Regions from separate parts of the Pseudomonas sp. B414 genome, predicted to be linked through region 3. Evidence: riboswitches for the same ligand, from Rfam matches in the RefSeq annotation. Region 3 holds a riboswitch; each other region holds the start of a gene.
What was found. A riboswitch is a leader RNA that binds a small molecule or an ion and turns the genes downstream of it on or off. The one in region 3 is predicted to bind cobalamin.
Positions count from the first base shown of each region.

Region 1: linked by a shared signal. The riboswitch ahead of ACZRMH_RS16845 (CbtB domain-containing protein) and the one ahead of cobO (cob(I)yrinic acid a,c-diamide adenosyltransferase) in region 3 are both predicted to bind cobalamin.
Region 2: linked by a shared signal. The riboswitch ahead of cobW (cobalamin biosynthesis protein CobW) and the one ahead of cobO (cob(I)yrinic acid a,c-diamide adenosyltransferase) in region 3 are both predicted to bind cobalamin.

Region 1 is NZ_JBUZTQ010000020.1:5,350-15,285, reverse strand. It holds gene metH (methionine synthase) at 1-1,797, opposite strand, end outside; gene ACZRMH_RS16870 (fatty acid cis/trans isomerase) at 1,952-4,249, shown strand; gene nfuA (Fe-S biogenesis protein NfuA) at 4,362-4,946, shown strand; gene cobM (precorrin-4 C(11)-methyltransferase) at 5,148-5,894, opposite strand; gene ACZRMH_RS16855 (cobalamin biosynthesis protein) at 5,971-6,375, opposite strand; gene ACZRMH_RS16850 (CbtA family protein) at 6,372-7,073, opposite strand; gene ACZRMH_RS16845 (CbtB domain-containing protein) at 7,085-7,273, opposite strand; cobalamin riboswitch at 7,371-7,582, opposite strand; gene ACZRMH_RS16840 (response regulator) at 7,812-8,177, opposite strand; gene ACZRMH_RS16835 (response regulator) at 8,354-9,936, shown strand, end outside.
Region 2 is NZ_JBUZTQ010000010.1:138,423-148,358, reverse strand. It holds gene cobN (cobaltochelatase subunit CobN) at 1-3,030, opposite strand, end outside; gene cobW (cobalamin biosynthesis protein CobW) at 3,034-4,104, opposite strand; cobalamin riboswitch at 4,199-4,378, opposite strand; gene ACZRMH_RS11495 (glycosyltransferase) at 4,578-5,876, shown strand; gene cobF (precorrin-6A synthase (deacetylating)) at 5,909-6,658, opposite strand; gene ACZRMH_RS11485 (AraC family transcriptional regulator) at 6,739-7,674, shown strand; gene ACZRMH_RS11480 (ABC transporter substrate-binding protein) at 7,816-9,126, shown strand; gene ACZRMH_RS11475 (carbohydrate ABC transporter permease) at 9,276-9,936, shown strand, end outside.
Region 3 is NZ_JBUZTQ010000026.1:57,571-67,506, reverse strand. It holds gene ACZRMH_RS19530 (preATP grasp domain-containing protein) at 1-1,008, opposite strand, end outside; gene ACZRMH_RS19525 (thioesterase family protein) at 1,005-1,415, opposite strand; gene ACZRMH_RS19520 (aminotransferase class III-fold pyridoxal phosphate-dependent enzyme) at 1,408-2,742, opposite strand; cobalamin riboswitch at 2,901-3,143, shown strand; gene cobO (cob(I)yrinic acid a,c-diamide adenosyltransferase) at 3,223-3,834, shown strand; gene ACZRMH_RS19510 (cobyrinate a,c-diamide synthase) at 3,845-5,158, shown strand; gene bluB (5,6-dimethylbenzimidazole synthase) at 5,155-5,805, shown strand; gene cbiB (adenosylcobinamide-phosphate synthase CbiB) at 5,802-6,710, shown strand; gene cobD (threonine-phosphate decarboxylase CobD) at 6,703-7,695, shown strand; gene ACZRMH_RS19490 (cobyric acid synthase) at 7,692-9,143, shown strand; gene cobU (bifunctional adenosylcobinamide kinase/adenosylcobinamide-phosphate guanylyltransferase) at 9,265-9,786, shown strand; gene cobT (nicotinate-nucleotide--dimethylbenzimidazole phosphoribosyltransferase) at 9,783-9,936, shown strand, end outside.

The DNA.
Region 1 (9,936 bases), on a different contig from region 3:
AATACCCATGGTCAGGCCGTTGCGGATTGCGTATAGCAGGAACACCGAGTGGATCGCTTCACGCACCGGGTTGTTGCCGCGAAACGAGAACGACACGTTGGACACGCCGCCGGAGGTCAGTGCGTACGGCAGTTCGTCGCGGATGTAGGCGCAGGCGTTGATAAAGTCGACAGCGTAGTTGTTGTGTTCTTCAATACCGGTGGCCACGGCGAAAATGTTCGGGTCGAAGATGATGTCTTCCGGCGGGAAGCCGACGTCGTTGACCAGAATGTCGTAGGAGCGTTTGCAGATTTCCTTTTTGCGCGCTTCGGTATCGGCCTGGCCGGCTTCGTCGAAGGCCATCACCACCACGGCGGCGCCATAGCGCTTGCACAGTTTGGCGTGATGGATGAACTGCTCGACGCCTTCTTTCATGCTGATCGAGTTGACGATGCCCTTGCCCTGGATGCACTTGAGGCCGGCTTCGATCACTTCCCACTTGGAGGAGTCGATCATGATAGGTACGCGGGAGATATCCGGCTCACCGGCGATCAGATTGAGGAAGGTGACCATGGCCTTCTTCGAATCGAGCATGCCCTCGTCCATGTTGATGTCGATGATCTGCGCACCGGCTTCAACCTGTTGCAGGGCCACTTCCAGGGCTTCGGTGTAGTTGTCTTCGCGGATCAGCCGGGCAAAGCGAGCAGAACCGGTGATGTTGGTACGTTCACCGACGTTGACGAACAACGAGCTGCGATCGATGGTAAACGGCTCAAGGCCCGAGAGGCGGCAAGCCTTGGGGATATCCGGGATCTGGCGCGGCGCATAACCGGCCACGGCATTGGCGATGGCCTGGATATGCCCCGGCGTGGTGCCGCAGCAACCGCCGACGATGTTGAGAAAGCCGCTTTGGGCGAATTCTTCAATGACCTTGGCCGTTTCTGCTGGCAGTTCGTCGTATTCACCGAATTCGTTGGGCAAGCCCGCGTTGGGGTGAGCCGAAACGTAAGTGCTGGCCTTGTTCGACAGCTCTTCCAGGTAAGGACGCAGTTCGCTGGCGCCCAGCGCGCAGTTCAAACCCACCGAGATCGGTTTGGCGTGGCTCACGGAGTTCCAGAACGCTTCGGTGGTCTGGCCCGACAGGGTGCGACCGGAGGCGTCGGTGATGGTGCCGGAAATCATGATCGGCAACTCGATGCCCAGCTCTTCAAATACACCCTGTACAGCGAAGATCGCGGCTTTAGCGTTGAGGGTGTCGAAAATGGTCTCGATCAGGATCAGGTCCGAGCCGCCTTCGATCAGGCCTTTGGTGGCCTCGGTGTAGTTTTCCACCAGTTCATCGAAGGTGACGTTGCGGTAGCCGGGGTTGTTGACGTCTGGCGACAACGAGCAAGTACGGCTGGTAGGGCCGAGCACACCGGCGACAAAACGTGGTTTGTCCGGGGTTTCCAGCGTCTTCGCATCGGCCACCTTGCGCGCAACGCGTGCGCCTTCTACGTTTAGCTCGTAGGCCAATGCCTGCATGCCGTAATCGGCTTGTGAAACCTGGGTGGCGTTAAAAGTGTTGGTTTCGAGAATATCGGCACCGGCATCCAGATACGCCTTCTCAATGGCCCCGATCACATCGGGACGGCTGAGGATCAAAAGGTCGTTGTTGCCTTTGACATCGCTCGGCCAGTCGGCGAAGCGTGTGCCACGATAGTCGTGTTCCTCTAGACGGTAGCTTTGGATCATAGTGCCCATGCCGCCATCGAGAATCAGAATGCGCTCTTTGAGGGCTTGCTGAAGTGCTTGTAGACGAGCGCTGCGGTCAGACATAGGACTACCTGTTAGAGCCATGCAAAAGATGCGAAATCATAACAAACCTGCGTGGGATTTGAGCGCTCGCTGATTTACATGAATTTCGCTCATGTTGACGAGTGTGACGTACAGGTAGAATCGCGACATATTTTTGATATCAGGACACTGGCACATGCTTTTTCGCCTCCTCACCAGCGCCGTGACGCTGGTGGTGTGCAGTACCGCGCTGGCACAGGCGCCGTTGGTCAGCCCGGCTATTTCCTACACCAGGGACATTCAGCCGATCCTTACGCAAAAGTGCGTTGCCTGCCATGCCTGCAACGATGCTGCCTGCCAGCTCAACCTGGGGAGCGCGGAGGGCGCCACTCGTGGTGCCAGCAAAGTGCCGGTCTACAAGGGGGATCGTGTCGATGCCGTAGCGCCGACGCGAATTTTCTACGATGCCAGTGGCCAGGATGAGTGGCGACGCAAAGGCTTCTATTCGGTGCTCGATGCCCAGGGCGCGCAGGCGGCCTTGATGGCGCGCATGCTGGAACTGGGCCACAGCACACCGCTGACGCCTAACGCCAAATTACCCGAAGAAATTGTCCTGGGTCTTAACCGCGAGAACGTCTGCCCGGCGCCGGGCGAGTTCAATGCCTACGCCCAGAGCCATCCCAAAGAGGGCATGCCGCTGGCCGTAACCGGGCTGACCGACAAGCAGTACACCACTGTACAAACCTGGCTGGCCCAGGGTGCGCCGGTGGATCAGCACGCGATCAAGCCCAGCGCAATTGAAGCGGCGCAGATTGACGAGTGGGAAGAACTGCTCAACCGTCCGGGCTCAACCGAAGCCCTTGTGGCGCGCTGGTTGTACGAGCACCTGTTCCTCGCGCATACCTATTTTGACAACGGTGTGCCGGGGCATTATTTCCAGTGGGTGCGTTCGCGCACGCCCCGTGGGCAACCGATCGACCTGATCGCCACCCGCCGCCCGAATGACGATCCGGGAACGACTTTTTACTATCGACTGATGCCGGTGCAGGGTGTAATCGTACACAAAACCCACATTACCTATCCAATGGGGGCGCACAAGTTGGCGCGGGTCAAACAGCTGTTCTACAGCGGCGACTGGCATGCCACCCGACTGCCGGGCTACGGGCCTCGCGGGCGGGCCAACCCGTTTGAAACCTTTGAAGCGATCCCGGCGGTGGCGCGTTACCAGTTTATGCTCGACAACGCCGAGTACTTTGTCCGTACCTTTATCCGTGGCCCGGTGTGCCGCGGGCAAATTGCGACTGATGTGATTCGCGACAACTTCTGGACCGTGTTCCAGGAACCGGCCCGCGACCGCTATGTCACCGATGCCGTTTACAGAGGCATCGCTACGCCGTTGTTGGCCATGCCCGGCCAGATCGACAACGTTGGCAGCATTATTTCGCTGTGGCACAACTATCGTGATAAACGCAACGACTATGAAAAGCTGCGTCAGGAAGCCTATGCCGATATGCCGCCGCCAAGCTGGTCGACCCTGTGGGCAGGCAACGACAATGCCTTGCTCACGGTATTCCGCCACTTTGACAGTGCCAGCGTGAGCAAGGGGCTGATCGGTGAAGTCCCGCAGACCCTGTGGCTGTTTGACTACCCGTTGCTGGAGCGCACCTACTATCAATTGGCGGTTAACTTCGATGTGTTCGGCAACGTCTCGCACCAGGCGCAGACCCGTCTGTACTTTGACCTGATCCGCAACGGCGCCGAGGTCAATTTCCTGCGCCTGATGCCCGCCGATTCGCGTGCAGCCATCTTGAGCGACTGGTATCAAAACAGCGGCAAGCTGAAGATGTGGATGGACTATCAAAAAATTGATACCGACACCCCGACCGGCATGAAGCTCGATCCGGCAGACCCCAAGCGTGACTTTGCCCTCAAGCTGATCGAGCGCACGGGTACCCTCAATGCCCGGCCTGATCCGATCAACCGGTGCACGGGTGCCTACTGTTCGCGGCCCAATATCCCTCAGGAGTTCAGGTACGCCGAGCAATCGCTAAGCCGTCTGACCTCGCGACCTGCGGCGGGGCTGGCAGTGATCAATCAGTTGCCGGAAGCAACCATGCTGCGCATCGAGGGTGCTGACGGCAAGCGCGAGATGTACAGCATGCTGCGCAACCGGGCGCACACCAACGTGGCCTTTATGCTGGGCGAGGAATACCGCCTGGAGCCGGGGCTGGATACCCTGACCATTTACCCGGGCGTGCTCAGCAGCTACCCGAACTTTATGTTCAATATCCCGGCAGGCCAGGTCGAAGCCTTTGTCGAAGCGATGGAGCAAAGCAAGGATCAGGCGACCTTCGACAGCATCGTCGAGCGTTGGGGCATCCGCCGCAGCCACCCACAGTTTTGGCAGTACTTCCACGATATTGGCGAGTACATCAATGAAACCGACCCGGTCGAAGCGGGCGTGCTGGACATGAACCGCTACGAAAACCTGTAAAGGGCCGGTTGTATTTGAAGGAATGGGACGCAGCTTTCCTGACAAAAACACTAGGACTTTGTCAGGCGCGCCGATTGGCGTAAACTGCTTCCCATGTCTGCGAGGAGATTCCATGAGCGCCATAACGATTACCGACGCTGCCCACGATTACCTGGCTGATCTGCTGTCCAAGCAGAACACCCCGGGCATCGGCATCCGCGTCTTTATCACCCAGCCCGGTACCCAGTATGCTGAAACCTGCATTGCTTATTGCAAGCCGGCTGAAGTCAAATCTGAAGATACTGCCATCGGCCTTAAAAGCTTCACGGCCTGGATCGATTCGTTCAGCGAACCCTTCCTGGACGATGCCGTGGTGGACTACGCCACCGATCGCATGGGTGGTCAGCTGACCATCAAGGCACCCAACGCCAAAGTGCCGATGGTCAATGCCGACAGCCCGATCAACGAGCGCATCAACTACTACCTGCAAACCGAGATCAACCCCGGTTTGGCCAGCCACGGTGGTCAGGTCAGCCTGATCGAAGTGGTTGAAGACGGTATTGCGGTGCTCAAGTTCGGTGGCGGTTGCCAGGGCTGCGGCCAGGCGGACGTGACCTTGCGTGAAGGCATCGAGCGCACCCTGCTTGAGCGTGTACCGGAGCTCAAGGGCGTACGTGACGTGACCGACCACTCGCAGAAAGAAAACGCCTACTACTAACAGGGCGTTCGCTGCGAAGCTGAAGAAAAAACGGTGCCCCGTGAGCACCGTTTTTTTATGCCTGTGGATTGTGGTGTGAGGCTTGGTAGTCGCTGCCGAAGGCTGCGAAGGGTTGCGGAGCAACCCGTTTTCCTTGAGCCCACCACAACGCCGCTTCGCAGCCTTCGGCAGCGACTACAGATTTCCCGTTGCGCCGCTGAATCAGGGCCGATACAAATGCGCATGCCCCGCCCGGTACAGCGACGACTCGGCAAAACTGTCACTGGCCAGTACCCGGCCCACCAGAATCAGCGCCGTACGCCGAAAACCCTTGGCCTCAACCCTGGCAGCAATATCCGCCAAGGTGCCCTGTACCCAGTCCTGGTCCGGCCAGCTGGCGCGGTGAACCACTGCAATCGGGCAATCACTGCCGTAATGCGGAGTCAGCTCGGCGACAATCTTTTGCAGATTCTTGACCCCAAGGTGAATGGCCATGGTTGCCTTGTGCTGCGCCAGGCTGGCCAGCTCTTCACCGGTGGGCATCACAGTTTTCTCCGCGTAGCGGGTCAGGATTACGGTCTGGGAAATATCCGGCAGGGTCAGTTCGGCACCCAAAATGGCCGCGCAGGCCGCAGTGGCTGTCACCCCCGGAATGATCTCAAAAGCGATGCCCAGCTCACGCAGGCAGCGTATCTGTTCACCAATCGCGCCATACAGGCTCGGGTCACCGGAATGCACACGGGCCACATCCTGGCCTTTGGTGTCGGCAGCCTTGATCAGATCGATAATCTGCTCAAGGTGCAGCTCGGCACTGTTGATCACCTGTTCTGCCTGATGGCCTTGCAAGACCGCTTCAGGTACCAGGGAGCCGGCGTAAATGATCACCGGGCAGCTACGAATCAGGCGCTGGCCCTTGACGGTAATCAGCTCTGGATCGCCGGGCCCGGCGCCGATGAAATAAACGGTCATGGCAGTCTCGTGAAAAGTTCAGGATAGAGCTGTTCTTGAACAACGCTCATAGTGAGGCGGGGGATTATCGCGGGTTTTACCCGATCGAGGCCAACGCAAAGGTCGCCAATGGGGATTTTTGTCGTGTGATCAGCAGCTTGGGAGTCGCACCAGAGAATTGTTCGGCCAGGGCCAGTGCGGCACTTTCGGCAATGCCAAAACACCCGGTTTGTTCGAAGGCAATATCTGAGCGATGACTCAGTTGCTGCACATACGGGGCAAGTTGCTTGGCACTGAACACCTCAAATCCCAGGTTTAATTGCGCTGCCAGTTGCCGCAGTCCGGGTTCATGGCGCTTGTGATCGATGCTGGCCAGGGCGCTGATCGCACTCAATGCGATCCCGGCCTGGCCCAGCGAGTCTTCTATCAACTTCAATAATTGCTCAGCGCTGCAACCCTGGCGACAGCCCAGGCCAATTACCAGGATTGGCGCTGTGCTCATGCCGAGTACTGGCCTTCGGACTTGCGGCGGAACAGCCAGGCGCTGATCACGCCTAAAGCCAGCCAAAAGGCGAAGTTGGTCAGTTGTGAGGCGATCTTGAATTGCGCTTCCAGCGCTTCAGGGGCCAGGCTGGAATGTACCAGTGGCTGCGGTGCGCCAAAAATATGCGGAACCAGCAGAATCGCCACGCCCAGCACTTTCAATGCCCAATGTCTGCCAAATACCAGCAACGCGATGCCCACGGCAGTTGAAGCCGCAGTGCTGACCCACCAGATTTGCCGTTGCAGCAGGTCAGCCGCAGCGGTGCCCGGTAACTCTGGCGGCAGGCCCAGGGTTGGCGCCAGGCAGAACACCGCATAACCGGCCAGACCCCACAGCAGGCCCTGGGAGGTGCGGGTAGGGGCGCGCAAGGTGTACAGGCCCGCCAGCATCAGGGCAAAACCGACAGCCACTACCAGATTACCGCCCGTAGTGGACAGTACGCGCTGCCAGCCATCTTCTGGCTCCCAGGCTTCGGCGTCGTGTTCGTGGGCAGGCATGGCCATATCGGCATGCTCATGGACTTCGCTGGCGGCCGGTTTTTCGTAGGTTTCTGCTTGCAGAATCAGCGGGGCAACCCAGAAACTTTGCAGCAAGGTCAGCAACAGGGCGGCCAGCAAGCCGGTGAAGCCTGCGGTTTGAGCGATACGCTTGATCATGGCAGGCAATCTCAGTGGCACGGGAAGGCGGAGCTATGACGGGTGTCATGGGCCGCGTTATGGACCGCATCGATATGCGAGAAACCGGCGAAATAAACCAGAAATATCCCCAGCACGGCGGCGCCGACAGCGGCCACGATGCGTTGGCTCTGGGTCGCGGTGGTAGCGGCGGAATGGGTGCTGCTGGTGCTGATGGACATGGCGCTTGCCTCTGGGTCAGACGACGGGCAGCAAAGCGCAAGAAAACCCCGCGAACGAAGCTCGCAGGGTTTAACAGCGCCCGCCCACCGCGGGTTTGTTATTCGAAATAACCAGGCCGGTCTCCGGGCTTGCGAGGGGCTCATGGCTTGAGCCTGCAAACATCTCCTTCCCATGCCAGTGGCACAGTGGATTTGATGTTTCTCTCGCTTACCGTTGCGGGGGCAGCGCCGGACTTGTCAGGGCATAAAGCCTGACGCACCGGTTTCCCGTTTCACCCTGTGAAGGGCACCTGATACAAGATGTGTAGGAAACCACAAGCAAGCGGGTCTGCACAACCCCTGTGGGCCTGCCTGTGAGAGCGGGCTTGCTCCCACACTCTCCACTGCAAGGTTTGGATTCTGTGTACGATGCAAAACCTGTGGGAGCCGGGCTTGCCCGCGATGCAGGCGCTGCGGTTAGTCGGGTAAACCGCGCTGATACCATCGCGAGCAAGCCCGCTCCCACAGTGCAGTGCAGTGCAGTGCAGTAGGGTTGAGGTTATGCAGTTGCCAGCATGCTTTTGACCTTGTCGCGCAGTTGGTCAATGGAGAAGGGCTTGCCGATCACCGCCATGCCGTCTGCAATCTCCAGGCTCTCGGCGTAACCGCTGGCAAACAGGATGGGCAATTGTTGGCGCAACAGCCGGGCCTTGCCTGCCAGTTCACGGCCATCCATGCCTGGCAATCCGACATCAGTCATCAGCAGATCAATGTGCTGGCTATGGTCCTCTAGCAGTTCCATGGCGCGCTCGCTGCCGTCGGCCTCAAGCACGCTGAACTGCAGTTCTTGCAGCACGTCTACGATCAGCATCCGAACAATGGCGTCGTCTTCGACCACCAGGATGGTGGAGGGTGTTGCGGACATAATCATGATCTCGATAAAAATTTGAGCGCTGCTCTCACAGCCATCAAGGATAGCCTTCACCCGCAACTGAGTCTGTTTCTTTGTATGAAAATGACCATTTAAAGGCAAGAAAATAGAACTATTACTCGATAATCCGGCAAACTCCTGTTTTTTATGACTGTCCACGGGCCAGAAAAATGAATGCACCTGCATCAATTGATGAGCGCAGCTTTCGCAAGCTGCTGAATCGAAACGTTGGCTTGCCGCTGGCCGTGGGTGTGCTCAGTGCCGTGCTGTTCGTGGTGATGGTCAGCTATTTGCTCTCGGTGATCAGTTGGGTAGAGCACAGTGATCGAGTGATCAGTAACGCCAACGAAGCGGCGAAGCTGACGATCGACCTTGAGACCGGCATGCGCGGTTATCTGATTACCGGGGATGAGCATTTTCTCGACCCCTATATCGTCGCCAAGCCGCAAATCAGCGCGCAGCTGAAGAGCCTGCAGGAGTTGGTCAGCGATAACCCGCAACAGGTCGATCGCCTCAAGCGCCTTGAGGCGATGCAAAGCGAATGGGCCACCTACGCGCAGACAATGATTGATATGCGGCGTGCGAGCGGCGATTACCGTTCTGCGGTACAGGCCGGTCGTGGCAAGCGCCTCACGGATGAAATTCGCAAGGAATACGACGACTTCATTCAGGTGGAGCAGCAGTTGCGGGTAGAACGCAGTCATGAAGTCAGCCAGAAAACGGTTTTCGGCGTCAGTCTTTACCTGTTCTTTATACTGGGTTTCAGCGGTTTTCTGGCCTATGTTGGTCGTCGTGATTTGCTCGCTCTTTCAGAGAATTACAAGAAAAACTTCGAGTCGCAAATTAAGACCGCTGAGCGCCTTGAACGCCAGGCATGGTTGCGCAACGGCCAGACCGAACTGGCCGAACAGGTGCTGGGGCGTCTGACCCTCAATATGCTGGGGCGCAATATCCTGCAATTCTGTGCCCAGTATCTGGGTACCGTTGTCGCGGCGGTTTACGTGCGAGAAGATCACGGCGGCCTCAAGCGTGTGGCCAGTTATGGCTTTTCCCGTGAGCAAGAGGCGCAGGACCAACTGATCCACAATGACGAAGGCATCGTGGGTCAGGCAGCGCAGCAGGATAAGTTGATTCGCCTGGACGAGGTGCCGGCCGATTACTTCTTCAAAGTCAGTTCCGGGTTGGGTGAAGGCAGCCCGCGCAGCGTGCTGGTGGTGCCGACCAGTGATGATGACCGGGTCAACGGCGTTATCGAACTGGGTTTTCTCAGGCCTTTGGAGGAGCGTGATATCGAGCTGTTTGAATTGATCGCCGACAATATCGGCATGTCAATCGAGGCAGCACGCTACCGTCAGCGTTTGCAGGAGGTTTTGGCCGAGACCCAGCAGCTCAATGAGCAGTTGCAAGTGCAGCAGGAAGAACTCAAGACCGCCAACGAAGAGCTCGAAGAGCAGTCGCGCATCCTTAAAGAGTCGCAGACCAGCCTGGAAACCCAGCAGGCGGAGCTGGAGCAGACCAATGAAGAGCTGGCCGGCCAGCGCGATGCCATGGACCGCAAGAATAGCCAGCTCAATCAGGTGCAGGTGCAGCTGGAGGAGCGAGCTGTAGAACTGCAGCGTTCCAGCAAGTACAAATCCGAGTTCCTGGCCAATATGTCCCACGAGCTGCGCACACCGCTGAACAGCTCGCTGATTCTGGCCAAGTTGCTGTCGGAAAACCCGCAGCAGAATCTCAGTGCAGAACAGGTCAAGTT
Region 2 (9,936 bases), on a different contig from region 3:
GTCGCGCTCAAGCTGTTCGCGCTCGGCACGAACCTTGGCCGCCAGCGGGTTCAGATCATCCGGCTCATCCAGCGCCGCCACGGCTTGCACAGCGGCATCGAACAAACGGATCAGATTGGCAAAGGCATCACGGAAAAACCCCGACACGCGCAAGGTCACGTCCACTCGCGGGCGGTCCAGCAGGCTGACCGGGAGGATTTCAAAGTCATCCACTCGCTGGCTGCCGGTGGCCCACACCGGACGCACACCCATCAGGGCCATGGCCTGGGCGATATCATCACCGCCGGTGCGCATGGTCGCTGTGCCCCACACCGACAGGCCCAACTGGCGCAGATGGTCGCCGTGATCCTGCAAATGCCGTTCAAGGATCAAATTGGCCGACTGAAAACCGATCCGCCAGGCCGTGGTAGTGGGCAGGTTGCGCACATCCACGGAAAAGAAATTGCGCCCGGTGGGCAGTACATCCAGTCGCCCGCGGCTCGGAGCGCCACTGGGACCGGCCGGGACAAAACGCCCGGCAAGGGCATCAAGCAGACCCTGCATTTCGGCCGGGCCGCAGGCATCCAGACGCGGTGCGACCACTTCCAGCAACGCATCGAAAATCGACCGGACCTCAGCCCATTGCTCTGCATCAGACAATTGCAGCGTGCCCGCCAGTGCTTGTTCGATCAGTTGCGCAGCGTACAATTCAAGACGCTCACGGGTATCCCCCGCCGTGCGCCAAAGCTCATCACTGACACCTTGCAGTGCAGCAGGCCGACGCGCTGTCCAGGGTTCGGCCAAGGCACAGTCCAGAGGGTCAAACCCCAGCTCAAAGGCCTTGGCCAACGCCCGCAGCACGCTCGATTGCGCACCACGGCCATCGCCACGGGGGATACGCAGCAAGGCGAGCAAGGTGTCGATACGCAGGCGCCCGGCAGGCGACTCGCCAAAAATATGCAGTCCGTCGCGGATTTGCGACTCTTTCAGATCACACAGATAAGTGTCCAGGCGCGGCAACCAGATCGCCGCATCCGCATCGCTGTCGAGGTTGTCGTCCAGTTGCAGCTCACGGTCGATATGGGTATCGCGCACCAGCTTGAGAATATCGCGCTGCAACTCCCGGGCACGGCGCGGATCAAGCAACTGCGCTTCGTAATACTCGTCGGCCAGCAGTTCCAGATTGCGCAACGGGCCGTAGGTTTCAGCGCGCGTCAGCGGCGGCATCAAGTGATCGATGATCACCGCCTGGGTACGCCGCTTGGCCTGGGCGCCCTCGCCCGGATCGTTGACGATAAAGGGGTAGACGTTAGGCATGGGGCCCAGGATTGCGTCCGGCCAGCAGTTCTCCGATAACCCCACGCCCTTGCCCGGCAGCCACTCCAGATTGCCGTGTTTGCCCACATGCACCAGCGCATGGGCGCCGTAGGTGTGACGTAACCAGAAGTAGAACGCCAGATAAGCATGGGGCGGCACCAGGTCCGGGTCGTGGTACACGGCACTGGCATCCACCTGATACCCCCGCGCCGGTTGAATGCCGACAAAGGTCAGGCCAAATCGCAGCCCGGCGATCATCAACCGGCCGCTGCGAAACATCGGATCGTTTTGCGGCTCGCCCCAACGCTCGGTCACCGCCCGGCGATTGGCTTCGGGCAAGGCATTGAACATCGCCAGGTATTCATCCAGCGCCAGGCTTTGCATGCACGGGCGCAGGTCGAGGCTGTCGAGGTCATTGCTGACCCCGCCCAACAGGGCTTGAATCAGCGCTGTGCCGGATTCTGGCTGCTCGCAGTCCACGGGATAACCCTCAGCCTGCAAGGCGCGCAAAATATTCAGCGCCGCTGCCGGGGTATCCAGCCCTACACCGTTGCCGATCCGGCCATCGCGGGTCGGGTAGTTGGCCAGAATCAGCGCAATACGCTTTTGCGGGTTGGCCACCCGGCCCAACTCGACCCAACGCCGCGCCAGTTCTGCGACAAAATCCATGCGCTCGGGATGGGCGCGATAGCACACCACATCCGACTGACTGCGTTCACTGCGCCAGGCCAGATCCTTGAAGCTGATCGGGCGGCTGATAATGCGCCCGTCGAGTTCCGGCAAGGCGATATGCATGGCCAGGTCGCGGGGGCCCAGGCCCTGTTCACTGGCTTGCCAGCCGGGTTCGTTGTCCTGCGCGCAGATAGCCTGGATTACCGGGATATTGCGACGGAACGGGCGCAGATGCGGGGCTTCGGGGCTGGACTGGGCAAAGCCGGTGGTGTTGAGAATAACCCCGGCATCAACCTCGTCGAGCAAGTCCTGCACCACCGTCAGGCAACCCGGTTCCTTGAGGCTGGCCACGGCAATCGGCAACGGATTAAGACCCGCGGTCTGCATGCGCTGGCAGAACACATCGACAAACGCAGTGTTGGCCGCCTGCAAATGCGAGCGATAGAACAACAGTGCGGCAACCGCCTGTGCGGGCTGCCAGTCGGCCTGCCAGTGCTTGAGTTCGGCGCTGGAATGCTGCGGGTGATAAATAGCGGTGCGCGGCAGGGTTTGCGGCTCGTCCCAGCCATAGTCGCGGCCCAGCCATTGACTGGCCAGGCAACGATAAAGCTGCAAGGCGTTATGCCGCCCGCCCTGACGCAAAAAGTGCCACAGGCGCTCGCCCTGTTCGGCGGGCACTGTGCTCAACGCACTCAATTCCGGGTCCGGGCGATCATCGCCCGGCACCATAATCAACGTCACACCACGTTCGGCAAGTTGTACCAGCCGTTCGATGCCGTAACGCCAATAGCCAATACCGCCGTGTAATGACAGCAGGATCACCTTGGCGTGTTGCAGCACCTCGTCGATATACAAATCCACCGAACCGTGGTTTTGCACCTGCATCGGGTTGGCCAGACGCAGGCTTGGATAATCTTCAGGCAACTGCTGCGCCGCTTCGGCCAGCAGTGCCAGGCTTGAATCTCCGCTGCACAGGATCACCAGCTCGGCGGGGGTCTGGCCCAAATCGGCTATGTTGTCGTCCGATACAAAACCACCGGGCTGGGTCCTGAGCAAATGCATGGCTTATACGCTCAACGCTGTGCGCAAGGTGGACTCGAGCAGTGCCGCGTCCAGGTCCTGGCCGATCAGCACCAGTTTGGTGGTGCGTGCTTCGTCGCGGCCCCAGGCGCGGTCGAAGTGCTTGTCAAAGCGTGTGCCCACACCCTGGATCAGCAAGCGCATCGGCTTGCCCGGGATCGCGGCAAAGCCTTTGACCCGCAGGATGCCGTGCTTGACCACCAGTTGGGTCAGGGCGTCCATCAAAACGCGCTCTTCACCCTCAGGCAGCTCGATGGAGATCGAGTCAAAGGCATCATGGTCGTGATCGTCATGGTCATCATCGCCATCGTGGTGATGGTCATGGTGGCTGTGGCGGCCATCGATATGGTCTTCCGAGCCTGCGCCCAGCCCCAGCAATACGTCCAACGGCAGGCGGCCGCTGCTGGCTTCGATGATCTTCACCGCGGGCGGCAGTTCTTCAGCCACTTCAGCACGCACTTTGGCCAGGTCTTCAGGGCTGATCAGGTCAGCCTTGTTGAGAATCACCAGGTCGGCACTGGCCAGTTGGTCAGCAAACAGCTCGTGCAGTGGTGACTCGTGATCCAGGTTCGGGTCGAGCTTGCGCTGGGCATCCACCTGATCCGGGAATGCAGCAAAGGTGCCGGCCGCTACGGCCGGGCTATCGACCACAGTAATCACTGCGTCAACGGTGCAGGCGCTGCGGATTTCCGGCCACTGGAAAGCTTGCACCAGCGGTTTTGGCAGGGCCAGGCCCGAGGTTTCGATGAGGATATGGTCGATATCGCCACGACGGGCTACCAGTTCACGCATCACCGGGAAGAACTCTTCCTGCACGGTGCAGCACAGGCAGCCGTTGGCCAGCTCATAGACGCGGCCGTTGGCTTCTTCTTCGGTGCAACCAATGCTGCACTGCTTGAGGATTTCGCCGTCGATGCCCAGCTCGCCGAATTCATTGACGATCACCGCGATGCGGCGACCCTGGGCGTTGTCGAGCATATGCCGCAGCAAGGTGGTTTTGCCCGAACCGAGAAAGCCGGTAACGATAGTGACGGGGGTTTTGGCCAGTGTTTTCATCGGATGCCCTTTGGCAAAGCGGCGGGCATACGGGACGACGACCACAGGCAGAGCGCGGCCAGTCTTCGCCACCGGATCACCCCGCCCGGTTGAAGTAAGAATCTGTCACGAGGCAGGTCTCCTGGCTTACGGGTGATAACTACCCCGCGCCTTCCCGCCTATGGGCAGTGGCATTGCAGGGTCAAGAACCGTTTACAGTTGCGGGGGCAGCCGCGGCATACCGCGTTCCCTTCTTAGCTTCGCGTAGCGAAGAACCTCGAAGGCGCAAGGCTACGCAGTGCTTTGTTACAGGTCAATGCACAGCTGTGACACATCGACTGTGGGAGCGGGCTTGCTCGCGATGGCATCGACGCCGTTTGCCTGAAAACCGCGTCGCCTGAATCGCGAGCAAGCCCGCTCCCACAAAGGATTTTCTTTCCTGTTGTGGTTTAATTGCGGCCTTTTTTCCGCCGCCTTGCTTCAAGGATCTGCCCATGCCCACTACTGCCCCGACCCGCGTCCTGATTATTGGCTACGTGTGGCCCGAACCACGCTCCTCGGCGGCGGGCGGGCATATGATGCAAATCATCGAGGGTTTCTTGCAGCAAGGCTGGCAGATTACCTTCAGCAGCCCGGCCGGGATCGGTGAGCACAAGGCTGATCTGGCGACGCTGGGCATTGATGAGGTGACTATCGAGCTTAATAACAGCAGCTTCGATACCTTTATCAGCGAACTGGCCCCGGATATCGTGCTGTTTGACCGCTTCATGATGGAAGAGCAGTTCGGCTGGCGCGTCGAGAAGCATTGCCCGCAAGCCTTGCGCGTACTGGAAACCTCCGACCTGCAAAGCCTGCGCGACGCCCGCCAGCAACAGCTCAAGGCGCGGCTCAAGCACAGCAGCGAGCAGGACGACTTCAGCAGCCTGTTTGCCCCGGCGCAGCGCGAAACCTTTGAACAGATGGCCGATGCCGATCTGGCACAGCGGGAAATCGCCGCGATCTATCGCAGCGATCTCAACCTGATGATTTCCGAATACGAAATCGATTTGCTGGTCGAGCAGTTCAATGTGCCCAAGGCCATGCTGCACTGGTGCCCGCTGATGGTCGACAGCGTGCCCGCCGAGTTCGTGCCTTATGAACAGCGCCAGCACTTTCTGAGCATCGGCAACTTTCGCCATGCCCCCAACTGGGACGCGGTGCTATGGATGAAAACCCATATCTGGCCGCTGATCCGTCAGCAGCTGCCCGCAGCCCAGTTGCATATCTACGGTGCCTACACTCCGCCCAAGGCCACCGCGCTGCATAACCCGGCGCAGGGCTTTCATGTACTCAACTGGGCCGAAGACGCGCTAGCAGTAATGAGCAATGCGCGTATCTGCATGGCGCCGCTGCGCTTTGGTGCCGGGATCAAGGGCAAGATCGCCGATGCCATGCTCTGCGGCACCCCCAACGTCACCACTCCGGTGGGCGCCGAAGGCATGCACGGCGATATGCCGTGGGCCGGTGCCATCGAGCAGAGCGCCAGTGCGATTGCCGCGGCGGCGGTGGAGCTGTATCGCAACCCTGAAGCCTGGCACCAGGCCCAGCGCAATGGCCAGGCGCTGCTGGAAGCGCGTTACCTGCAAGGGGTACATGGTCCGGCGCTGGTACAACGCATCGAAGCCTGCCGCGCCGACCTTGAGCAGCATCGGCGCAACAACTTCACCGGGGCGATGCTGCGTCACCACCAGCACAAAAGCACTCAATATATGTCGCAGTGGATCGAGGCCAAGAACCGCACAAACGCCATTTGAAAACACCTGTTTGCCCTCTGTGGGAGCGGGCATTAACCTGTGCGTCTCAACAAATAGGTATCCATGATCCAGCCCTTGCGCTGGCGGGCTGCTTCACGCACCTGCTTGATCTGCTCGCAAACGTCGACCAGCTTGCCAGCAATCAGAATCTCGTCCGCAGTGCCGATATACGCGCCCCAGTAAATATCCAGCCCCTCATCAACAAAAGCCTGGAATGCACAATGGGCATCAAGCATCACCACCACATTGTCCAGATCCTCGGCCACCAGGCGCCGCCCCGTGGTGATCCGAATCGGCTGGCCGATATCGTTAAGCGGCACCCGATGACCCGCCGCCAGCGCCTGCACGCTGCTGATACCGGGGATCACCTGATAGTCGAAGCCCGTGCAACCATTGGCCCGTACCCGCTGCAGAATGCGCAGGGTGCTGTCATACAGCCCAGGCTCGCCCCACAATAGAAATGCCCCGCACTCGCCTTCCGCCAGTTCGTTTTCAATCAAGTGCGTAAACACCTCGGCCCGCTGCTCATGCCAGTTCTCAACCCCTGAAGTGTAAGAAGGATTCGAACTGTCGCGTTTCGGGTCGCTGACCTGCACCACGCGATAGCCCGGTTCGCGAATATAGCGCTCGCAGATTTCCAGACGCAGGCGTACCAGGTCTTCAGTGGTCTGGCCCTTGTCCAGCACAAAAAATACCGAGGCCCGGTTCAGCGCATTGATCGCCTGCACGGTGATGTGTTCGGGGTCTCCCGCGCCCATCCCTATCAACAACAGTGTTTTCATCGCGTTTTATCCTTGGCTGGCAGGAACCCTGAGAAGACGGCATCATCGGCGCAACAAGAAAAACTGAAACGGTTAACCCCATGACTCGACTCGCCAGAGCAACAGACCCGTCTTATGAGCTGATGGACGACCACAATGGCCTGTCGATCATTTATCGCCAGCATGGCTTCCCCTGCCACCTGGTGCGTTGGCACTTCCACAAGGAATACGAACTGCACCTGATCGTGGCCAGCAGCGGCAAAGTCTTTGTCGGCGACTATATCGGCAATTTCTACCCCGAGACATTGTTCCTTACCGGTCCCAACCTGCCCCACAACTGGATCAGCCAGATTGCCGAGGGCGAAGTGGTGAGCACCCGCGACATGCTGGTGAACTTTACTGATGAACTGCTCGAAGGTGCCGCCTCGGCATTTATCGAGCTCAAAACCCTGACGCCCATGCTGGAGCGAGCCCGCTACGGCATCGAGTTCCGCAACAAGGCCACCATCCGCAAGGCCGTGGACTTGATGCAGAGCATAGCCGGCGCCTCCGGCATTACCCGCCTGGGGCACTTTCTGATCCTGCTGGAGCTGCTGGCCGAGTGTGAGGACTATCAACTGCTGTCGGGCGTAACCGCCGGGCAACTGGCTGACGAGCAGACCATCGACCGCACCAACCGGGCCGTGGACTATATCTTCAGCCACTACGCCCGCGAGCTGCCACTTGATGAAGTGGCCGAGCATATGGGCATGAAACCCACCTACTTTTCCCGAGTGTTCAAGCAGGCCACCGGGCGCTGCTTTAGCGAATTCGTCAATCGCTTGCGTATCAGCAAGTCCTGCGAGCTGCTGGCCGACGGTGAGAAACCCGTGACCGACGTGTGTTTCGAGTCGGGTTTCAACAATATCTCCAACTTCAACCGCCGTTTTCAGCAGCTCAAAGGCATGACCCCGTCACACTATCGGCGTCTGGCGGTGCAGCGTTTGACCGAGCAAAACCAGGCGGGGCCGGGTGATCGCCTGCGCAGTGCAAAATAGTATCGGTTTGAGTGTGGCCAGTGATTTGTCACAACGGTGATTGAGGGCTGTAATCGGCCCAGGCGCTTGCCCCCGGGCGAGCCGCTATAAAAACAATAACCGTCCTTCAAAAGCCGTCTGGCCGATGAAGTGGAGTGCTCAATGAATATTCCTGTCAAAGCGTTATGTGTCGCCACGTGCATGACCCTCAGCGGCTTGAGCCTGGGCGCCCAGACCCTGACCATTGCCACGGTCAACAACAGCGACATGATCCGCATGCAAAAGCTGGCGAAAACCTTCGAGAGCGAGCACCCCGAGATCAAGCTCAACTGGGTGGTGCTGGAAGAAAACGTGCTGCGCCAGCGTCTGACCACCGACATTGCCACCCAGGGCGGGCAGTTCGATGTGCTGACCATCGGCATGTACGAAGCCGCACTCTGGGGCGCCAAGGGCTGGCTTGAGCCCATGACCGACCTGCCCGCCAGCTACGCCCTCGATGATGTTTTGCCCTCGGTACGCGACGGCCTGTCGGTCAAGGGCACGCTCTACGCCCTGCCGTTTTATGCCGAAAGCTCGATGACCTACTACCGTACCGACCTGTTCAAAGACGCGGGCCTGACCATGCCCGAACACCCGACCTGGGAGCAAATCGCCGGGTTCGCCAAAACCCTCAACAAACCTGCCCAGGAACAATACGGCATCTGCCTGCGCGGCAAGGCTGGCTGGGGTGAAAACATGGCGCTGGTCAGCACCATCGCCAACGCCTACGGAGCCCGCTGGTTCAATGAACAATGGCAACCGGAGTTCACCGGGCCGGAGTGGAAAGACGCCCTGAACTTTTATGTCAACACCATGAAAGAGTCCGGCCCGCCTGGAGCAACCAGCAACGGTTTCAATGAAAACCTGGCGCTGTTCAACAGCGGTAAATGCGCAATCTGGGTCGACGCCAGTGTCGCCGGTTCGTTTGTCACCGACAGCAGCCAGAGCAAAGTGGCCGATCACGTCGGCTTCACCTTCGCGCCCCATGCCGTGACCGATAAAGGCAGTGCCTGGCTCTATTCCTGGGCACTGGCCATTCCCACCAGTTCCAAAGCCAAGGAGGCGGCCAAAACCTTCAGTACCTGGGCGACATCCAAAGAATACGGCGCTTTGGTAGCGGCAAAAGACGGCATTGCCAATGTACCGCCAGGCACCCGTGCCTCGACCTATACCGACGCCTATTTGCAGGCTGCCCCCTTTGCCCGGGTCACCCTTGAATCCCTGAAGGTCGCCAACCCGCAGGAGCCCACCCTCAAACCCGTGCCCTATGTGGGCATCCAGTTGGTCACCATCCCCGAGTTCCAGGCGGTGGGCACCCAGGTCGGCAAACTGTTCAGTGCCGCGCTGATTGGCCAGACCACGGTGGACCAGGCGCTGGCCGCGGCCCAGCAAACCACCGAGCGCGAAATGAAACGGGCGGGTTATCCCAAATAACACGACCAACTGATCCCGTGTGGGAGCGGGCTTGCTCGCGATACAGGCGACGCGGTTCGACTGAAAGACCGCGTCGCCTGTATCGCGAGCAAGCCCGCTGCCACACGGGATCAGTTGCTCCCATATAAAGCAATTCAGGTGTGTTCACCATGACAACTTCGACTGTTATTGCAGCGCTCGACGCCCCGCCAACGGCGCAGCGAGCGCGCCTGTTCAACCCCGGCTGGTTTCTGGTCACGCCCTCCGTGGCGCTCCTGCTGCTGTGGATGATCGTACCGCTGGGCATGACCCTGTACTTCTCGCTGATCCGCTACAACTTGCTCTACCCCGGTGAAAATCAGTTTATCGGGCTGGAGAACTTCACCTATTTCCTCACCGACTCGGGCTTCTTGCCCGGAGCAACCAATACCCTGCTGCTGGTGGGCAGCGTGCTGCTGATCAGCGTGGTACTCGGCGTGCTGATCAGCGCATTGCTGGAAGCCAGTGAGTTTATGGGCCGCGGCATCGTGCGGGTGCTGTTGATCTCGCCGTTTTTCATCATGCCCACGGTGGGCGCACTGATCTGGAAAAACCTGATTTTCCACCCGGTGTCAGGCGTTCTGGCCGCCGTCTGGAAGCTGTTCGGCGCCCAGCCGGTGGACTGGCTGGCGCACTACCCGCTGTTGTCGATCATCATCATTGTGTCGTGGCAATGGCTGCCCTTCGCGATTCTGATCCTGATGACCGCCATGCAGTCCCTCGACCAGGAACAAAAAGAAGCCGCCCGCCTCGACGGTGCCGGGCCCATTTCGATTTTCTGGCACTTGACCC
Region 3 (9,936 bases):
GTCATTTTCTGTTACGATTGCATCAATATTTAAGTGGCCTTTATATCCAAGTGACTTTGCGAGCAATGCCAGTTTTGTAGAATTGTGAATGAGTTCTGCCTGTATTTTAGGTTTTAAATGGCCAGGGATCTCAAAGCCCGACCATAGGGGCTGCATTCTCATGATGCCGTGGTTCAGGTATTCAACTGTTCCGTCATCGCCCAGAAAGTATTCGCTGTAAATGACTGTTGAAGTGTTGTAGTAGACTTCTATAGTGAGCGCTTCATTACCTTTTGTGGCCAATTCCGTACGGATTAGGCTTAGTATGCTCTCCATGGAGTTGTCGGTAAGCGACAAAACTTTACCAGCCCCCTTGAAGTGGGATCTATTGGTTGTGGTGATGACATAGTTTCCATAGCCCCCTGCGTTTTTATCCTGTTTCACAATAACGTTGCCTGTGAAGGCTAGTAAGCGAGTTATCGTTGTATTTAATGCATGAGTATTCTCTATTGTTTCTCCTGTGGCGAAAGGGATGCTAATCCCCGCCGCAAGTTTTCGAAAAATAGCCTTTTGATTCAATATTTCGGCCCCGCCTTCAGCATTAAAAGGCGGTTGCATCAGAGAGAAGTACTTTGCGAGCTCACGACCAAATTGGCCAACAGCGCTGGTAAAATAGTAGGGTAGAATCTGCCAGGTTTGGGTTGGCAGCTCGTACAGAGTTTCTTTTACCTCAGTTAATACGGTTTCTGAAAGTAACAAGTTATTGGTTATAGAAGCTCTTCGTGTGCCTATGTTCGTGGGGACAATGATTTTGATATCCGAGAAGTTAACACCATTTATGCTCTCTATGTATTTTAGAAAGGTATTCGATGGTTCTCTGGGGAGAATGATAACGTCGCCTGTACGTGCGAGCCATAGTAGCCTATTGGATATTATGGATGTTGACTCAAATATGTGCGGCGGGACAGCATTGATGTCTCCTAGCATACTTTCGTTGTCGACATTTGCTACTATGATTTGGCGGTTCATGCTTTCACCTTGTACTGCTTTTCCGTCACCTTCTTTGTTATTCGTGTTTCAAATATTTTACGATCTACGAGAGCTCTTGTGTGCGTGCCCTCTAATACGATATCAGTGCCGTCAGTGGCCTCGACATTAAAGGTGATGCGTTTTGCTTTGACACTTATTACTGTGGCACGAATGTGCAGAATGAATCCAACCGGAGTTGGTGCCAAATGTCGGCTGTTATGGGCCGTTCCAAGAGTCATGTAAGAGCGGGTAGTTACACTGTCCAAAGCTTTAATTGCTGCCAGTTCTGTGAGCCATAGAAGGATGGGGGTAGCCAGTACCGGTACGTCATTTTTCCAGTATGTAGCCAGGTCACTCGGTATCACGGTATGCACGATGACGCCGGACTTACCTATAAGATCAGTCATGAACTGACTCCTTGCCAAGAAAGCTGGGTGCGTTATTAATAATGCTCGTCAATAGAGAGAGCATTTCATTAAAGACCTCTGCTGAGGTGTTGAGTGGCGCAGCGAAAATCAAGGCGTCACCGTATTCGGATGAAGAAAAGCCGCTGCTTGGATACAAATTAAGTCCCATTGAAAAAGCATGCTTAATAAGTTTCTCTGCGACCGACGATGTTTTCGAAAATGCTTTTTTTGTGGCTTTATCTCTGACGATTTCTATTCCCCAGAACATCCCTTTACCGCGTATATCCCCTATCAAGGGAGACGTTGTCATGCAGTGGCGCAATTGTGATTCGATTATCAATTCACGCTTTGCGGATAGCGCCACTAACCCCTCCTGTTCAATGACATCCAGAACGGCATTGGCCACAGCAGAACCAATAGGGTGGCTGGAGTGGGTGTGGCCATAGGAAAAAATACCGGAGCCCGACTCGATGGCCTCTTTAATAGGGTTGCTAACGAGTACGCAGGAAATCGGGAAGTAACCAGCATTCAATCCTTTACCTAAAATACTGATATCGGCCTGAATGTTACCGTGCTCAATGGCCAACCATTTACCTGTTCTGCCTAGTGCAGTGAGCACTTCATCGGCTATAAGCAAAATGTCATGTCGAGTACAGATGTGTCTGATTTTCTCCAGATAACCCGCAGGAGGAACAATGGCCGCTCCCGAGGCGCCCGTAATGGGTTCGATCAGTAGCGCCGCAATATGGTCGCTGCCTATTTCGCCCACTTGGGCTTCCAGGGCATTGGCGCATTCTAGTTGGCAAGTTTCTGGGGTTTTGTCATAGGGGCATCGATAGCAATAAGGCGCAGGAATTGTCGGGCGCTCCGCCGGGCTGCAAACTCCCCGGCGACGGGGCCAGTGGCCGGAAAGAGATAAGGCAACCTTGGTTGAACCGTGATAACTGATGGTTCGGCTTAAAATATGCTTTTTTTTCGCTAGTCCTTTCTCATCCCAATACTGAATAGCCATGCGGCACGCCGCCTCTACAGCCTCTGACCCGCTGTTAACAAAAAAGGCACCGGCATAGCCCAATTTGCTGCAGAGCCTTTGCGCCAATTGTTCTGCTGGGGCAGTGAGAAACTGTGTGCGATAGGCTGCGCTTAATCTGTGTGCCTGCTCAAGCATTTTGCCAATGACATATTGATGACCATAGCCAAGCGAACAGGCAATAGCCCCGGAACATGCATCAAGTATCCGTTTGCCGTCATCGGTGTAAATCACGCTGCCCTCAGCACGACTTGCCATCGGCGACACGCATCGCACATCAGGTTTGATCAGGTGCATGGCTGTAGCCTGTTTTTTATTCTTGGATCTATAAAGTATTCATGCGCTGAGCCCGCCGTAAAATGAGTTTTCCTTGTAGGAGGATTGCTACGAGTCATGGTCATTTCCTGTATGAACAATGACGGGCTTTAATTGACGCTCCACCCCCAACCCTCTAACCTTCGCGGCTTGTTTCAGGTGCTCTGTGGCCATAGGCCGACAGAGTGAAACAGGGAAGCCGGTGAGGGCGTGTTTGACCCACACAACCGCCATGATCCCGGCGCTGCCCCCGCAACGGTAAACAAGTTAATACCACGCCAAGTGCCACTGTGCTTATGTACGGGAAGGCGCGTGGTCAGGGGCTGTCCTTAGGGGCGGAACCGCTTGTGAGCCCGGAGACCGGCCTGATCCATCCAGCATCCTCGCGGCGGGCGATGGTGTGTTGCTTTTTATTGTCCCCCGCCTCCCGTTTGCATCATTGAGCCCCAACGGAGAGCTGCCATGAACGAATCCCCCGAACGCGACGAACGTCATCAGGCGCGCATGCTGCGCAAAAAAGCCGTTATGGACGAGCGCATTGCCAGCTCGCCCAATGAGTGCGGGCTGCTGCTGGTATTGACCGGCAATGGCAAAGGTAAAAGCAGCTCCGCCTTTGGCATGCTGGCGCGGGCCATGGGCCACGGCATGCAGTGTGGCGTGGTGCAATTTATCAAGGGCCGCAACAGCACCGGCGAAGAGATCTTTTTCCGCCGCTTCCCCGAGCAAGTGCGTTACCACGTGATGGGCGAAGGCTTTACCTGGGAAACCCAGGATCGCCAGCGCGATATCGCCGCTGCCGAAGCGGCGTGGGAAGTGTCCCGTGAGATGCTGCGCGACCCGTCCATCGGTCTGGTGGTGCTCGATGAGCTGAATATCGCGCTCAAGCATGGTTACCTCGACCTTGAGCAGGTGCTCGCCGACCTGCAGGCCCGTCCGCCAATGCAGCATGTGCTGGTCACCGGGCGCGGCGCCAAACCTGAACTGATTGATCTGGCCGATACCGTGACTGAAATGGGTGTAGTCAAACACGCGTTCCAGGCCGGGATCAAAGCCCAGAAAGGCATCGAATTGTGAGTGTTGAAGTATGAGAGCGTCACGTCATTGCCCGGCGGTGTTGATCGCCGCACCGGCTTCCGGTCAGGGCAAGACCACTGTTACCGCTGCTTTGGCCCGATTGCATCGCAATCAGGGGCGCAAGGTGCGGGTGTTCAAATGCGGCCCGGACTTTCTTGACCCAATGATCCTCGAGCGCGCCAGCGGTGCGCCGGTGTATCAGGTAGATTTGTGGATGGTGGGCGCCGAGGAAAGTCGTCGCCTGCTGTGGGAGGCCGCAGGTGAAGCGGATCTGATTTTGATCGAGGGCGTGATGGGCCTGTTCGACGGCACACCGTCCAGCGCCGATCTGGCGCGGCATTTTGGTGTTCCGGTACTGGGTGTGATCGATGGCACTGCCATGGCTCAGACCTTTGGTGCGCTGGCCCTGGGCCTGGCGCGCTATCAGCCGGATCTGCCGTTTGCCGGGGTGCTGGCCAATCGGGTCGGTACGGTGCGCCATGCGCAGTTGCTCGAAGGCAGCCTGACCGAAGGTTTGCGCTGGTACGGTGCTTTGTCCCGTGAGACCGGTATCGAGCTGCCAAGCCGTCATCTGGGGTTGGTGCAGGCCAGTGAACTGAACGATCTGGATGCACGTCTCGACGCTGCCGCCGATGCCCTGGCCAGCACCTGTGAGGTAGCGCTGCCACCAGCGGTTGAATTTGCCGCACCTGAGCCGGTTGCGGTTGAGTCGCTGCTGGCCGGGGTGCGGATTGCCGTGGCCAGGGATGAAGCCTTTGCCTTTACCTACGGCGCAAGCCTGGACTTGTTGCGGGCAATGGGTGCAGAGCTGGTGTTTTTCTCGCCAATTCGCGACGCCGTATTGCCCGAGGCTGACAGTCTGTATCTGCCGGGTGGCTACCCTGAGCTGCATCACCTTGAGCTGTCGCGCAATACGTCGATGCTGCAGGCTATTCGGGCCCATCACGCAGATGGCAAACCGCTGCTTGCCGAGTGCGGCGGCATGCTTTACCTGCTCGATGCCCTGACTGATGTCGAAGGCCAGCGTGCCGAGTTGGTGGGGTTGCTGGCAGGTGAGGCGACCATGCAAAAGCGTCTGGCTGCCCTGGCGTTACAAGCGGTGGACATGCCAGAAGGCCTATTGCGCGGTCACACCTACCATCATTCGCTGACCAGCACGGCACTTGAGCCCATCGCCCGTGGCCTGAGCCCCAATGGCGGGCGCGGCGCTGAAGCGGTGTATCGCGAAGGGCGCATGACTGCCTCTTACGTACACTTTTACTTCCCGTCCAACCCTCAGGCCATTGCTGCGCTGTTCGCGCCGTGCGCTGTGAAGGCGCCATGACCGACAACGCATTCAGTCCCGAAGAACGCGCAGCCGTGTACCGCGCCATTGCCGAGCGCCGCGATATGCGCCATTTCAGTGGTGGCAGTGTGGCGCCCGAACTGTTGTCGCGCTTGCTGGAAGCGGCACATCAGGCCCCGAGTGTGGGGCTGATGCAACCGTGGCGGTTTATCCGCATTACCGACCGCCAGTTGCGCGGCAAGATCCAGGGCCTGGTCGAAGACGAGCGGGTACGCACTGCCGAGGCGCTGGGCCAGCGCTCCGATGAGTTCATGACGCTCAAGGTCGAGGGTATCAACGATTGCGCCGAAGTGCTGGTGGCAGCGTTGATGGATGACCGCGAGAAGCATATTTTTGGCCGTCGCACACTTCCGGAAATGGATATGGCGTCGTTGTCCTGTGCCATTCAGAACCTGTGGCTGGCGGCGCGTGTCGAGGGCCTGGGCATGGGCTGGGTATCGTTGTTCGAACCTCAGGCGCTGGCCAATCTGCTGGGTTTGCCGGCAGGTGCCAAGCCGCTGGCGGTGTTGTGCCTGGGGCCGGTGGAGGCTTTTTATCCGGCACCGATGCTGGTGCTGGAAGGGTGGGCGCAAGCGCGCCCGCTGAGTGAATTGGTGTATGAGAATTATTGGGGAGTGAGTCCATGAGTGTGGCGTTGCTGTGCGTCGCCGGGGTGGCGCTGGATGCGTTGCTCGGCGAGCCCAAGCGCTGGCATCCGCTGGTCGCCTTTGGCCGTATGGCCGAGCGTATCGAGCAGCGTTTCAATTCCGCTGGTCGTGGCTGGCGCAGCCATGGCGTGACGGCCTGGGTGCTGGCGGTGCTGCCGCTGACGATCCTGGCCACGGCCCTGTCCTGGCTGCCTTATATCGGCTGGCTGGTGGAAATTGTGGCGCTGTATTGCGCGCTGGGCATGCGCAGCCTCGGTGAACATGTGCAGCCGGTTGCCCAGGCGTTGCGCGGCAATGATCTGGATGAAGCACGGACCCGGGTCGGGTATCTGGTCAGTCGCCAGACCAGCGAGCTGGACTCAACTGAAGTGGCCCGTGCTGCCACCGAGTCGGTGCTGGAAAACGGCAGTGATGCGGTATTCGCCGCGATTTTCTGGTTTATCGTGGCCGGTGCGCCGGGGGTGGTGCTCTATCGTTTGAGCAATACCCTGGACGCCATGTGGGGCTATCGCAACGAGCGCTTCGAGCGTTTCGGCTGGGCGGCGGCCCGTATCGACGATGTTCTTAACTACATACCTGCAAGGTTGGTGGCACTGACCTACGCCGTTCTGGGTAAAACCCGACTGGCTTTGCAGTGCTGGCGCAAGCAGGCGCCGCAGTGGGACAGCCCCAATGCTGGCCCGGTCATGGCTGCCGGTGCCGGTGCCCTGGGTGTGGAGCTGGGTGGCCCGGCGATTTATCACGGTGAACTGCACGAGCGCCCGCAACTGGGCGAAGGCGTGCCAGCAGATGCCGACTCGATTGGTCGCGGCTGGCAGCTGGTGCAGCGTGGCGTGTGGCTGTGGCTGCTGATCCTGTGTGTATGGGGTGAATTCTATGCTTGAACACGGCGGGCGCCTGCGCAAGGCAGCTTTGCACTACGGCATTGCCGAGGCCGACTGGCTGGACTTGTCCACCGGCCTGGCGCCCTGGCCCTTTGCTATTCCAGCGATCCCTGGGCGGGCCTGGGCACGTCTGCCTGAAACTGATGATGGTCTTGAGCAAGCCGCCTGTGCCTATTACGGCGCCTTGAATGTGCTGCCGGTGCCGGGTTCGCAATGCGCCATCCAGTTGCTGCCGCGGCTGCGCCGCAGTGGCAAGGTCGGCGTGCTGTCACCGTGCTATGCCGAGCATGCCCATGCCTGGAGGCACAGCGGCCATATCGTGCGCGAAATCATGGAGCAGGAGGTCGACTTTTACCTCGATACGCTGGACGTGCTGGTGGTGGTCAATCCCAACAACCCTACGGGTTTGCGCCTGTCCCCTGAGCGTTTGCTGGAGTGGCATGCGCGGCTGGTGCAGCGCGGAGGCTGGCTGGTGGTGGACGAAGCCTTTATAGACAACACGCCAGAGCTGAGCCTGGCGGCGCATACCCAGCGCACCGGGCTGATCGTGTTGCGCTCGTTCGGCAAATTCTTTGGTCTGGCCGGGGTGCGCCTGGGCTTTGTACTAGCCGAGCAAAAGCTGCTCAAATTGCTGGCCGAGCAAGTCGGGCCATGGGCCGTCAGCGGGCCGACGCGCATTGTTGGCCGGGCTTGCCTGCTCGACAGCGAAGGCCATGCCGGCCAGCGCGAGCGCAGTGAGCTGGCCAGCGGGCGTCTGGAGCGGTTGCTGGGTTTGCATCAGTTGCCGCCCCACGGGGGCTGCGCACTGTTCCAGTGGTTGATCACGCCCCATGCCGATCGCCTTTACGAATTTATGGCCCATCGCGGCATTTTGCTGCGTCTGTTTGCCCACAACAGCAGCGTGCGTTTTGGCCTGCCTGCCGATGAAGCCGACTGGCTGCGCCTGGAACTGGCGCTGGCGGCGTACACCAAGGAAACCACATGAGTACGTTGATGGTGCAAGGCACCACATCCGACGCTGGCAAAAGCACATTGGTGACCGCCTTGTGCCGCTGGCTGACCCGCCAGGGCGTGGCGGTGGTGCCGTTCAAGCCGCAGAATATGGCGCTCAACAGCGCAGTGACCGCCGAAGGTGGCGAGATCGGTCGCGCCCAGGCCGTGCAGGCCCAGGCGGCCGGGCTGGCGCCGCACACGGACATGAACCCGGTGCTGCTCAAGCCCAATAGCGACACTGGTGCCCAGGTAATCATTCATGGGCGTGCCGTCACCAGCATGAATGCCGTGGCGTATCACGATTACAAGGCCATCGCCATGCAGGCGGTGCTGGCCTCGCACCAGCGTTTGAGTGCGGCGTACCCGGTGGTTATGGTCGAGGGCGCAGGCTCGCCGGCCGAGATCAATCTGCGTGCTGGCGATATTGCCAATATGGGCTTTGCCGAAGCGGTGGATTGCCCGGTGGTATTGATCGCCGATATCAATCGCGGCGGGGTGTTCGCCCATCTGGTCGGTACCCTGGAGTTGCTCTCCGAGACTGAACAGGCGCGGGTCAAGGGCTTTATCATCAACCGTTTTCGCGGTGACATCGCCTTGCTTCAGCCCGGTCTCGACTGGCTGGAACAGCGCACCGGCAAGCCAGTGATTGGCGTGCTGCCCTATGTGATGGACTTGCACCTTGAGGCCGAGGACGGTATCGACCAGCGCCAGACTGACAAGGTTGAGCAGGTGCTCAAGGTGGTGGTGCCGGTATTGCCGCGCATCAGCAACCACACTGACTTCGACCCGCTGCGCCTGCACCCGCAGGTGGATTTGCAATTTGTCGGGCCGGGCCAGCCGATTCCGGCCGCTGACTTGATCATCCTGCCCGGCTCCAAAAGCGTGCGCAGTGATCTGGCATATTTGCGCGCCAATGGCTGGGACGCAGCGATCAGCCGTCATCTGCGTTATGGCGGCAAGGTCCTTGGCATTTGCGGCGGACTGCAGATGCTTGGCGAGCAAGTCCACGACCCGCTGGGCCTGGAAGGCGCAGCAGGTTCCAGTGCCGGGTTGGGCTTGCTGGCGTTCAGCACCGAGCTGGCAGCCGAAAAGCAGTTGCGCAATGTGCGCGGCCATCTGGCTCTGGAAAACGCTGAAGTCATGGGATATGAAATTCATGCTGGCGTGACGACGGGGGCTGCGCTGGAGCAACCCGCAGTGCATCTGGATGACGGACGCTGTGATGGCGCACAAAGCGCGGACGGGCAGATACTCGGCACTTATCTGCATGGCCTGTTCGAGTCGCCTGCGGCTTGCAGTGCATTGCTGCGCTGGGCCGGTTTACAGGATGTGCAGGCCGTGGACTACCACGCCCTGCGCGAGCGGGATATCGAGCGCCTGGCGGACCTGGTGGAAAACCATCTGGATACGGCGTACTTGCGAGAATTGTGCGCAATTTAAGATTTATGTTGTCTGATCCGGCCCCATCGCGGGCAAGCCCGGCTCCCACAAGGGTTGCACTGAACCTGTGGGAGGCGGGCTTGCCCGCGATGGCGTCAGTGGCTGCTAGAGGTTTATCGACATGTTGCAACTGATTTTGGGCGGTGCTCGCTCGGGCAAAAGTCGCCTCGCTGAAAAACTCGCGGCCGAGTCCGGCTGCGCTGTTACCTACATTGCCACCAGCCAGCCGCTGGACGGCGAGATGAATCAGCGTGTGCGCCATCATCGCGAACGCCGCCCGGCACACTGGGCGCTGATTGAAGAGCCGATCGAACTGGCCCGGGTGCTGCGTGAACACGCCCGCGCCGATGCCTGCCTGCTGGTGGATTGCCTGACCCTGTGGCTGACCAATCTGCTGATGCTTGAAGACCCGCAGCGTCTGAATGCCGAGCGCGATGCACTGCTGCAATGCCTGGCTGATTTGCCGGGTGAAATTGTATTTGTCAGCAACGAGACCGGAATGGGTGTCGTGCCGCTGGGCGAATTGACTCGCCGCTATGTCGATGAAGCCGGTTGGTTACATCAAGCCCTGGCCGAGCGCTGTCAGCGAGTGGTGCTGACGGTGGCGGGCCTGCCCCTGACATTGAAAGGAACTGCGCTATGAACACCCCCTGGTGGCTGAACCCCTGCAAGGCCGTTGACCATGACATGCAAAAGGCGGCTGGCGAGCGTCAACAGCAATTGACCAAGCCCGCAGGTTCCCTGGGCCAGCTTGAAGCGTTGGCGGTGCAACTGGCCGGGTTGCAAGGGCGGC